Streptomyces venezuelae: one gene and its partner. The protein of the gene in region 2 interacts with the protein of the main gene of each other region in a pairwise test. Links are inferred from orthologs where the notes say so. Each region holds a gene or a part of one and is shown on either strand. Other genes may lie near its edges.

Region 1 (4,048 bases), 1.1 Mb from region 2 along the record:
GGTCCTCCTCCGCGAGACGCTGGATGGCGACACCCAGCTTCTCCTGGTCACCCTTGGACTTGGGCTCGATGGCGACCTGAATAACCGGGGCCGGGAAGTCCATGGACTCCAGGATGACCGGGTTCTTCTCGTCGCACAGCGTCTCACCGGTGGTGGTCTGCTTCAGGCCCATGACGGCGACGATGTCGCCGGCGCCCACCGAGTCGATCTCCTCACGCTTGTTCGCGTGCATGCGGTAGATCTTGCCGATGCGCTCCTTCTTGCCCTTGACGGAGTTCAGCACCGCGGTGCCGGCCTCCAGGCGACCGGAGTAGATCCGGACGAAGGTGAGCTTGCCGAGGTGCGGGTCGCTCGCGATCTTGAACGCGAGGGCCGACAGCGGCTCGTCGTCGGACGGCTTGCGCTTCACGACGACCTCGGCGTCCTTGACGTCGTGGCCCTCGATGGCCTCGACGTCCAGGGGCGAGGGGAGGTAGCGCACGACCGCGTCGAGCAGGGGCTGGACGCCCTTGTTCTTGAACGCGGTGCCACAGAAGACGGGGGTCACCGTGGTGTCGCCACCCTTGCCGGAGGCAATGGTGATGCGACGGACGGCGGCGTAGAGCTGCTCCTCGGTGGGCTCGGTGCCCTCGAGGAAGAGCTCCATGAGCTCCTCGTCGTTCTCCGCGATGGTCTCGACCATCTTGGCGCGGTACTCGTCGGCAAGCTCGAGCTTGTCCGCCGGGATGTCGACGACGTCGTACATCTCACCCTTGCTGGCCTCGGCGGACCAGACAAGCGCCTTCATGCGGACCAGGTCGATGACGCCCTGGAAGTCCATCTCGGCGCCGATCGGCAGCTGCATGACGATCGGGGTCGCGCCGAGGCGCTCCACGATCATGTCGACGCAGCGCAGGAAGTCGGCACCGGTACGGTCGAGCTTGTTGACGAAGCAGATACGCGGAACGCCGTAGCGGTCCGCCTGACGCCAAACGGTCTCGGACTGGGGCTCGACGCCGGCCACGCCGTCGAACACGGTGACAGCACCGTCGAGCACGCGCAGCGAACGCTCCACCTCGACGGTGAAGTCGACGTGACCCGGCGTGTCGATGATGTTGATCGTGTGATCGACATTCTCGAGCGGCCAGTGGCAGGTCGTCGCGGCGGACGTGATCGTGATGCCGCGCTCCTGCTCCTGCTCCATCCAGTCCATCGTGGCAGCGCCGTCGTGGACTTCACCGATCTTGTACGAGACGCCGGTGTAGAACAGGATCCGCTCGGTGGTGGTCGTCTTGCCCGCGTCGATGTGAGCCATGATGCCGATGTTGCGCACCTTGGCAAGGTCAAGCGAAGTGGTAGCCATATCGGCTCAGTCTTCTCTCGGTCTCGATGTGGGTTGCGACTACCAGCGGTAGTGCGCGAAGGCCTTGTTGGACTCGGCCATCTTGTGCGTGTCCTCACGCTTCTTGACCGAAGCACCGAGGCCGTTGGAGGCGTCGAGGAGCTCGTTCAGGAGGCGCTCGGTCATGGTCTTCTCGCGACGGGCGCGGGAGTAACCGACGAGCCAGCGGAGGGCCAGCGTGGACGCGCGGCCCGGCTTGACCTCGATCGGCACCTGGTAGGTGGCGCCACCGACACGACGGGACTTGACCTCGAGGGACGGCTTGACGTTCTCGAGAGCGCGCTTCAGCGTGATGACCGGGTCCTGGCCGGTCTTCTCACGAAGACCCTCCATGGCGCCGTACACGATGCGCTCGGCGGTGGAACGCTTGCCGTCCAGCAGGATCTTGTTGATCAGCGAGGTGACAAGAGGAGAGCTGTAGACCGGGTCGATGATGACCGGGCGCTTCGGGGCGGGGCCCTTACGAGGCATTCTTACTTCTCCTTCTTGGCGCCGTAGCGGCTGCGAGCCTGCTTACGGTTCTTGACGCCCTGCGTGTCGAGGGAACCGCGGATGATCTTGTAACGAACACCCGGCAGGTCCTTCACACGGCCACCACGCACGAGCACGATGGAGTGCTCCTGCAGGTTGTGACCCTCACCCGGGATGTAGGCCGTGACCTCGATGCCCGAGGTCAGACGCACACGCGCGACCTTACGGAGGGCCGAGTTCGGCTTCTTCGGGGTGGTCGTGAACACACGCGTGCAGACGCCGCGACGCTGAGGGGAACCCTCGAGTGCGGGCGTCTTGTTCTTCTCGACCTTGTCCTGCCGGCCCTTACGGACCAGCTGCTGGATCGTAGGCACTACTTCTCCGGTTTCTGTGTGCCGTCGGTGAAACTAACCTGGAACACGCGCCGACCCACGCGGTCGGGTGTGTCGAATCTCGCGGACCTCCGCCGTAGGCGGAAAAGGCGGCGCGGATCACGGTGGCCGTTTCACGGACTCGCTGTGCGGCGGAAGACACGCACGCGAGCCCAGGCACACCCCAGGCACAAGGCTTGAGCGTACCTATCGCACGGACTCCGGTCAAAACAAATGGCCACGCGCGCGGAGCCGGGCGCGGCGGAGCCGCAGCGGGAGCCCGACCGGGGCGCGGCCGGGCCCGACCGCGGCACGGCCCGGGCGCCGCGGGGGACCGACCGGGGCGCGGCGGGGGCGCGGTGGGCCGCCCCGTACCGCCGCGCCGGCGGCGGTCAGTCGCGCGCGGTGCGCCGCGCCTCGACGGCGGCGACGTCCTCCAGGCCCTCCTCGTCGGGCTCCAGGAACTGGTTCACGACCTTGACGAAGACACCCAGGCGCTCGTCGGGCACGCCGAGCCAGCGGGCGAAGTCCTCCATGGTCGGCTGCCAGTCGTCGGGCGGCAGGAGGTCGTCCGCCAGCGGCAGCTCCTCGGGGGTGACCCGGCCGGACCGGATCAGCATGTCCCGCACGGAGACCCCGAGGAGCGGGGCGATCCGGCGCATGGTCTCCAGGTCGGGCATGCTCTGCCGCTGGAGCAGGCGGGTCACGGCGGCGCGGTGCACCCCGGCCTCGTCGGCGATCCGGGACTTCCCGCCGCCGCGGGGACTGTCGATGTCGTATCCGCGCGCTCTCATCAGGCCTTCGACCCAGCCCGCGAATTCGTCGAGCCCTTGACTGGTCATGTGTACCGCTCCCTTACTCCCCACCCTCCGGATCCCACACTTTAGCGTGCTTGCGCGCACGGAATTACGTGCTTTCGGGCACGCAATAGTGTCGAATCGATGAAGACCCGGTCAGGGCGTCACCACAAGTTTGTTGCGCGCTCGCACGCAACGTGTCAGGCTGCTCTCCGCCGCACTCGCCGGCCCCCTGAGCCCCAGAAGCCCCACCGGCCCCATGGACGCCCCGGTGGCCCCGGACCGTGGAGAACCCTCTTGTTCCCGACCGACCCGTCCCCCTGGCAGGCCTCCGCCGCGTGCGCCGGCCTCTCCCCGTCCGTCGTCTTCGCCCGTCGGCCCAAGGACGCCGCCCCGGCACTGCGCGCCTGCGCCGACTGTCCCGTCCGCCGCGAGTGCGAGGCGGCCGTGGCCCCGGCCGAGAGCTACTTCGACGGCGTCTGCGCGGGCCGCCTGTGGCGCAACGGCCGCGCCGCGGACGTGGAGCGCGTCGCGAAGGCCGTCGAGAAGGCCGTCGCGAAGGCGGGGGGCCGCCGCCGTGGCTGACCTCACCGACCGCGCGGACCGCACGGACCCCGCAGACAGTACGTACCGCACCGCCGCCGAGCACGCCGACCGCTCGGACCGCACCGTCGAGCTCGTACTGCGGGACATCACCCTCTGGACCGCCTCCCTCGTACGGCAGTTCCCCGAGCTCTCCGAGGAGCTGGCGCCCGGCCGCCGCTCCCCCGCCGGGACCGCCCCCACCGCCCCGCATCCCGGCCGCGACGAGCTGATCCGCGAGGAGCGGCGCGAGGCGCTGCTCCTCGAACAGCGGCACGGCCTCTCCGTCCCCGGGCACGGCGCCGCCCCCATCCGGCTCCACATCTCCGACGCCATCCGGGACATCACCGACGGTGTGGTGGAGCTGGAGGAGGCGGTCTGCGCCCGGCTCGCCCTGCCGAGGCCGCGCCGCGCCGGGGTGATCGAGCGGCTGCGGCGGATCGTCG
Region 2 (5,744 bases):
ATCGCGTACTCATCGAGTGCTCATCGCAATCTCGACCTACTTCCAACTCGCGAGGTACCTGACCGCACGGTGATCCGTGCCGTACTTCTTCACTGCGGTGCCGATGGCTCGACGTGGTGACGGAGTTCCGCTGTGTCGAGCGGGCCCTGGACCTTGAAGGCCCTGGGGAACGCTCGGCGGCGGACCGCCAGGTCGAGACAGACCACGGCGGGGTGCAGGTACGCACCCCGGCCGGGCAGCGTACCGCGATGATCCGGAACACACTCGTCCTTATTCACCACGATCCGCAGCAGATCGCTCTTGGCCGCTCGCTCCCGACATCCCACACAGGTTCGTTCAGGGCATACGCGGGCTTGCGTCCGGCCAGACACGATTAAGTCTACCTCCCCGTACCGACCTCACCCGTTCGGGGCAAGAATCGAACAACTGATGGCCAAAAACGGTCTCAGTCCTCCGGACCGGCCGGCTCGGTGTCCGGACGGATGTCGATCCGCCAGCCGGTGAGGCGCGCGGCCAGGCGGGCGTTCTGCCCCTCCTTGCCGATCGCCAGCGACAGCTGGTAGTCGGGCACCGTCACCCGGGCGGACCGGGCGGCCAGGTCGACGACCTCGACCTTGGAGACCCGCGCCGGGGAGAGCGCGTTCGCCACCATCTCGGCCGGGTCGTCCGACCAGTCGACGATGTCGATCTTCTCGCCGAGCAGCTCCGCCATCACGTTGCGGACGCGGCTGCCCATCGGGCCGATGCAGGCACCCTTGGCGTTCAGACCCGAACGGGTGGCCCGCACGGCGATCTTGGTGCGGTGACCCGCCTCACGGGCGATGGCCGAGATCTCGACGGAACCGTCGGCGATCTCCGGCACCTCCAGGGCGAAGAGCTTCTTCACCAGATTGGGGTGCGTGCGCGAGAGGGTGACGGACGGACCGCGGACACCGCGGGCCACCCGGACGACGTACGTGCGCAGCCGCAGACCGTGCGAGTAGTCCTCGCCCGGCACCTGCTCCTGCACCGGGAGGATGGCCTCCAGCTTGTCGTCCAGCCGGACCAGGACGTTCTTCGGGTCCTTGCCCTGCTGCACCACACCGGCGACGACGTCGCCCTCGCGGCGCGCGTACTCGCCGAACGTCACGTCGTTCTCGGCGTCCCGCAGTCGCTGCTGGATCACCTGGCGGGCGGTGCTCGCCGCGATCCGGCCGAAGTCCGACGGGGTGTCGTCGAAGTCCTTGGGCTCCTGGCCCTCCTCCAGCTCGGAGGGGTCTTCCTTCGCCCACACCGTCACGTGACCGGTCTGCCGGTTCAGCTCCACGCGCGCGTGGCGGCGGGCGTCGGGGGTGCGGTGGTAGGCGATGAGGAGGGCCGACTCGATCGCCTCGACCAGCAGGTCGAAGGAGATCTCCTTCTCATTCGCCAAGCCCTTGAGCAGCTTCACGTCGATGTCCACGGCTACGCCTCCTCTTCCTTCTTGTCCTTGCGGTTGAACTCGATCTCGACACGCGCCTTGGCGATGTCGGCGAACTCGACCCGGCGGGCGGTGGGCTTGCGCCCCTTCACGCCCGGCACTTCGAGGTCGAGGCCGTCCTCGTCCACGGCGAGGATCCGGGCGACGAACTCCTCGCCCGCGGCGAGCTGGAGCTTGGCCAGCCGGCCGGTGGCCCGCACGTAGTGGCGGTGCTCGGTCAGGGGGCGGTCGGCGCCGGGAGAGCTGACTTCGAGGACGTACTCGCCCTCGCCCATCACATCGGTCTCGTCGAGCTTCTCGGAGATCTCACGGCTCAGCTCGGCGCAGACGTCCAGCTCGACGCCCTCTTCCGAATCGACGACCACGCGCAGCAGTCCGCGACGGCCGGCCCGGGACACCTCGATCTCTTCCAGATCCAGGTCCTTCGCGTGGACGAGCGGCTCAATGAGTCCGCGCAGCCTGTCGCTCTGGGTGGTGCTCATCCGGGTGACTCCTCGGCCGCGTGTGCTGTTGTGGGTTTCGTCGCGTGTCAGACCAAAGGGTATCCGGTCCCGGAGGGTGTTGCCGTCCACCGCTCCGGGGCCCGCGGGTACGCTCGCCTGCGGTGATCTCGACGATCTTCGACGACGCACGACGGACGAGGGAGAGAGCGTGACGACGACGGGCAGGCGCGCACTCCTCAGGGCGGGCGCGGCGGCGGGCGCGGCGGCCCTCGTGGGCTGCACCTCCGACGCCGGCGGCGACGGCGGTACGAGGAAGCCGAGCGCCGCCCGACTGGAGGCCGAACGGGTGGCGCGCGCCGAGGCGGCGCTGCGGCTCCGCTCGGTGACCGCCGCGCGGGGCCTGCTGGAACGTTACGACGCGGTGCTCGCCGCGCATCCCGCGCTCGCGCCCCGGCTGACGCCGCTGCGGCGCTCGGTGGCGGCGCACGCGAAGGCCCTGGGCGAGGGCGGGACGACGGTGACCCCGGTGACCCCGGCGGCCGCGTCCCCCTCGGCCTCCGCGACGGTCTCCCCGTCGGCCTCCGCCGCCGCCTCCTCCGGCCCGAAGCCGCCGCCGGTACCGGTGCCCGCCGATCCCCGCGCGGCCCTCAAGGAACTCGCGGCGGCCGAGCGCGAGGCCTCCGACAGGCACACGAACGCCCTGGTCGCGGCCCCGCCCGAGTACGCGCGACTGCTCGCTTCCGTGGCGGCCGCGGGCGCCGCGCACGCCTACCTGCTGACCGAAGGAGCACCGGCATGAGCGCCCTCGACGCCGCCCAGGCGGCCCTGGCCGCCGAACACGCGGCGGTGTACGGATACGGGGTCGTCGGCGGCCGGATCGGTACGGCGCGCAAGGCCGAGGCCACCACCGCCTTCGAGGCCCACCGGGCCCGCCGGGAGGCGCTGCGCCGCACCGTGCGCGACCTCGGCGGCACGCCGGTTGCCGCGGCGGCCGCGTACGAGCTGCCGTTCCCGGTCGCCGACACGGCCGGCGCCGTACGGCTCGCGGCCGTCCTGGAGGACCGGGTGGCCGGGGTGTACTCCGACCTCGTCCGGGCCGGCCGGGGCCCGCTGCGGAGCGAGGCGGCCGCCGCGCTGCGGGAGGCGGCGGTCCGTGCCGTCCGCTGGCGCGGCCGCGACGTAACCTTTCCTGGGCTCGCCGAGCGGATGTGAGTCCGGCCCCGACCGGGCCGGCCGATCGTCGGACGGACCGTCAGACCGAACGTCAGAAGGACAACGCACGCATGGCTTTCGAACCGCCGCAGCGACTCGTACGAGCGCTCGGTGAGACGTACGGGGACACCGCGGCGACCGAGTGGCTCGGGCCGCTGCCGGAACACGCGCGGACCGTGCTCGACCACGCGTCCCTCGACGCCGAGCGGGTGATGGCCCCGGGCGGGCGGAGCAGTCTGGTCCTCCTCGTCCGGCGCCCCGACGACTCCCCCGCCGCGCTGAAGATCGCACCGCCCTTCGCCCGGCCCGAGCTGGAGCGGGACGCGCTCGCGCACTGGAACGGCTGGGGCGCCGTCCGGCTGCTCGACGAGACCCCGGACGGCGGGCTCGTCCTCGAACGGCTGCACCCCGAGGTGTCGCTGCGCTCCCTGCCGGAGGCCAAGGCGCTCCTGGAGGCCGCCGGGACCGTACGGAAGCTGTGGGTGGAGCCGCCGGCCGGACACGGCTTCGAGTCGGTGGCCGAGCGGACGGAGCGGCAGGCCGCGGCGATGGAGCCGTACCGCGCGGACCCGGCGGCCGGTGAGCTGACGGCGGCGGCGCTCGCCGCCCGTGAGGAGCTGGTGGCCGCCCCGGACGAGTCGCTGCTGCTGCACGGCTGTTTCCGCCAGGGCAAGGTGCTGGGCGGCGACCGCGCCCCCTGGCTCGCCGTCGGACCCGAGCCGCTCGTCGGCGAGCGCGCCTACGACCTGGCCCGGCTCGTCCGCGACCGGGTCGAGGACCTGGTGGGCGCGTCGGCGGGCGCCTCGACGGCCCGGCGGCGGGTGAACAAGCTGGCGGACTCGCTGGACATGGACCGGGAGCGGCTGCGCGGCTGGACGCTGTTCCGCGCGGTCGAGTCGGGGACGCGGGCGTTCACGGCGGGGCGGCGGCAGGACGCCGAGCTGCTCATGGAGTTCGCGAGCTGGCTGTAGGGGAATACCCTTCTTGTAACGTTCGCCGGTTCTCGGCGTACTGTCGGCTCGGCTCCAGGGGGCCGTGATGATCGAAGAGCTGCTGATGGCGGCCGCCGGCGCGGCCGCGGCGGTCGCGGTGTACGCGGGCGCGGCGGCGCGGGTCGTGAAGCAGTACGAGCGCGGGGTCGTCTTCCGCTTCGGCCGGCTGCGCCAGGAGATCCGCCCGCCCGGATTCACGATGATCGTGCCGGTCGTCGACCGCCTCCACAAGGTCAACATGCAGATCGTCACGATGCCGGTGCCCGCGCAGGAGGGCATCACCCGGGACAACGTCACGGTGCGGGTGGACGCGGTCGTGTACTTCAAGGTGGTCGACGCGGCGGACGCGCTGGTGCGGGTGGAGGACTACAAGTTCGCCGTCTCGCAGATGGCGCAGACCTCGCTGCGGTCGATCATCGGCAAGAGCGACCTGGACGATCTGCTGTCCAACCGGGAGAAGCTCAACCAGGGCCTCGAGCTGATGCTCGACAGCCCGGCGATGGGCTGGGGCGTCGCCATCGACCGGGTCGAGATCAAGGACGTGTCCCTGCCGGAGACGATGAAGCGCTCGATGGCCCGGCAGGCGGAGGCGGACCGGGAGCGGCGGGCGCGGGTGATCAACGCGGACGCGGAGCTCCAGGCGTCGAAGAAGCTGGCGGAGGCGGCCGCGGTGATGTCGGAGCAGCCGGCGGCGCTGCAGCTGAGGCTGTTGCAGACGGTGATGGCGGTGTCGGCGGAGAAGAACTCGACGCTGGTCCTGCCGATCCCGGTGGAGCTCCTGAGGTTCCTGGAGCGCGCGACACCGGCGGCCGGGGAAGCGGGCGAGCACGCGGAGGCGCTGTCGCCACCACCGCCACCGCCACCGCCACCGCTGAGCGAGGCGTATCTCAGGGGTCGGGCGGCCGCGATGGACGCGGTCGAGGACCTGACGGGCGCGTCGGTGGATCCGGTACCGCACGAGGACGTGACCTGAGCCCGTCACGGGCAGGCGGTACGCGTCCACGAGCAGCGCACGAGGGAGGGGCGGGGCCCGAGGCCCCGCCCCTCCGTCGTGTCATGTGCCCCGCGGTCAGGCGGTGAGGCGGGCGATCGCCTCGTCGACCGTGAGCTCCTCGCGCTCGCCCGTGCGGCGGTCCTTCAGCTCCACGACGCCCTCGCCGGAGCGGCGGCCCGCGACCAGGATCTTCGGGACGCCGATGAGCTCCGCGTCGGTGAACTTGACGCCCGGGGAGACGCCCGCGCGGTCGTCGGTCAGGACGCGCAGGCCGGCGGCGGCCAGCTTGTCGGAGACCTCCAGGGCCAGCTCGGTCTGGAGGGCCTTGCCGGCGGCGACGACGTGGACGTCGGCCGGGGCGACCTCGGCGGCCCAGCACAGGCCCTTCTCGTCGGCGGTCTGCTCGGCGAGCGCGGCCACGGCGCGGGTGACGCCGATGCCGTACGAGCCCATGGTCACGCGGACCGGCTTGCCGTTCTGGCCGAGGACGTCGAGCTTGAGGGCGTCGGCGTACTTGCGGCCCAGCTGGAAGATGTGGCCGATCTCGATGGCGCGGTCCAGCTTCAGGCCGGTGCCGCACTTGGGGCACGCGTCGCCCTCCTGGACGACGACGACGTCGACGTACTCCTCGACCTCGAAGTCAC

The links. The genes of interacting proteins can lie anywhere in the genome.
Region 1: the proteins of rimP (region 2) and rpsL interact in binary tests that used the Escherichia coli proteins (3 or more experiments, as listed by UniProt). The link is inferred for Streptomyces venezuelae from one-to-one orthologs.

What each region holds. Positions count from the first base shown.
Region 1 is NZ_CP029194.1:3,530,523-3,534,570, forward strand. Bases 541-3,462 are described here. They hold rpsL (30S ribosomal protein S12), read right to left. Parts: upstream 2,227-3,462; coding sequence 1,855-2,226; downstream 541-1,854. Other genes in these bases: fusA (elongation factor G), read right to left, coding at 541-1,342; rpsG (30S ribosomal protein S7), read right to left, coding at 1,382-1,852; DEJ46_RS15745 (helix-turn-helix domain-containing protein), read right to left, coding at 2,616-3,065; DEJ46_RS15750 (WhiB family transcriptional regulator), read left to right, coding at 3,318-3,462. In the rest of the region: more of fusA, read right to left, coding at 1-540; more of DEJ46_RS15750, read left to right, coding at 3,463-3,605; DEJ46_RS15755 (hypothetical protein), read left to right, coding at 3,598-4,048. UniProt on the Escherichia coli protein: With S4 and S5 plays an important role in translational accuracy. Interacts with and stabilizes bases of the 16S rRNA that are involved in tRNA selection in the A site and with the mRNA backbone.
Region 2 is NZ_CP029194.1:2,443,839-2,449,582, forward strand. What follows is about bases 193-2,990. They hold rimP (ribosome maturation factor RimP), read right to left. Parts: upstream 1,942-2,990; coding sequence 1,444-1,941; downstream 193-1,443. Other genes in these bases: DEJ46_RS10730 (YlxR family protein), read right to left, coding at 193-371; nusA (transcription termination factor NusA), read right to left, coding at 446-1,441; DEJ46_RS10745 (hypothetical protein), read left to right, coding at 2,111-2,701; DEJ46_RS10750 (ferritin-like domain-containing protein), read left to right, coding at 2,698-2,990. Also shown: more of DEJ46_RS10730, read right to left, coding at 90-192; more of DEJ46_RS10750, read left to right, coding at 2,991-3,114; DEJ46_RS10755 (aminoglycoside phosphotransferase family protein), read left to right, coding at 3,186-4,085; DEJ46_RS10760 (slipin family protein), read left to right, coding at 4,153-5,079; DEJ46_RS10765 (proline--tRNA ligase), read right to left, coding at 5,176-5,744.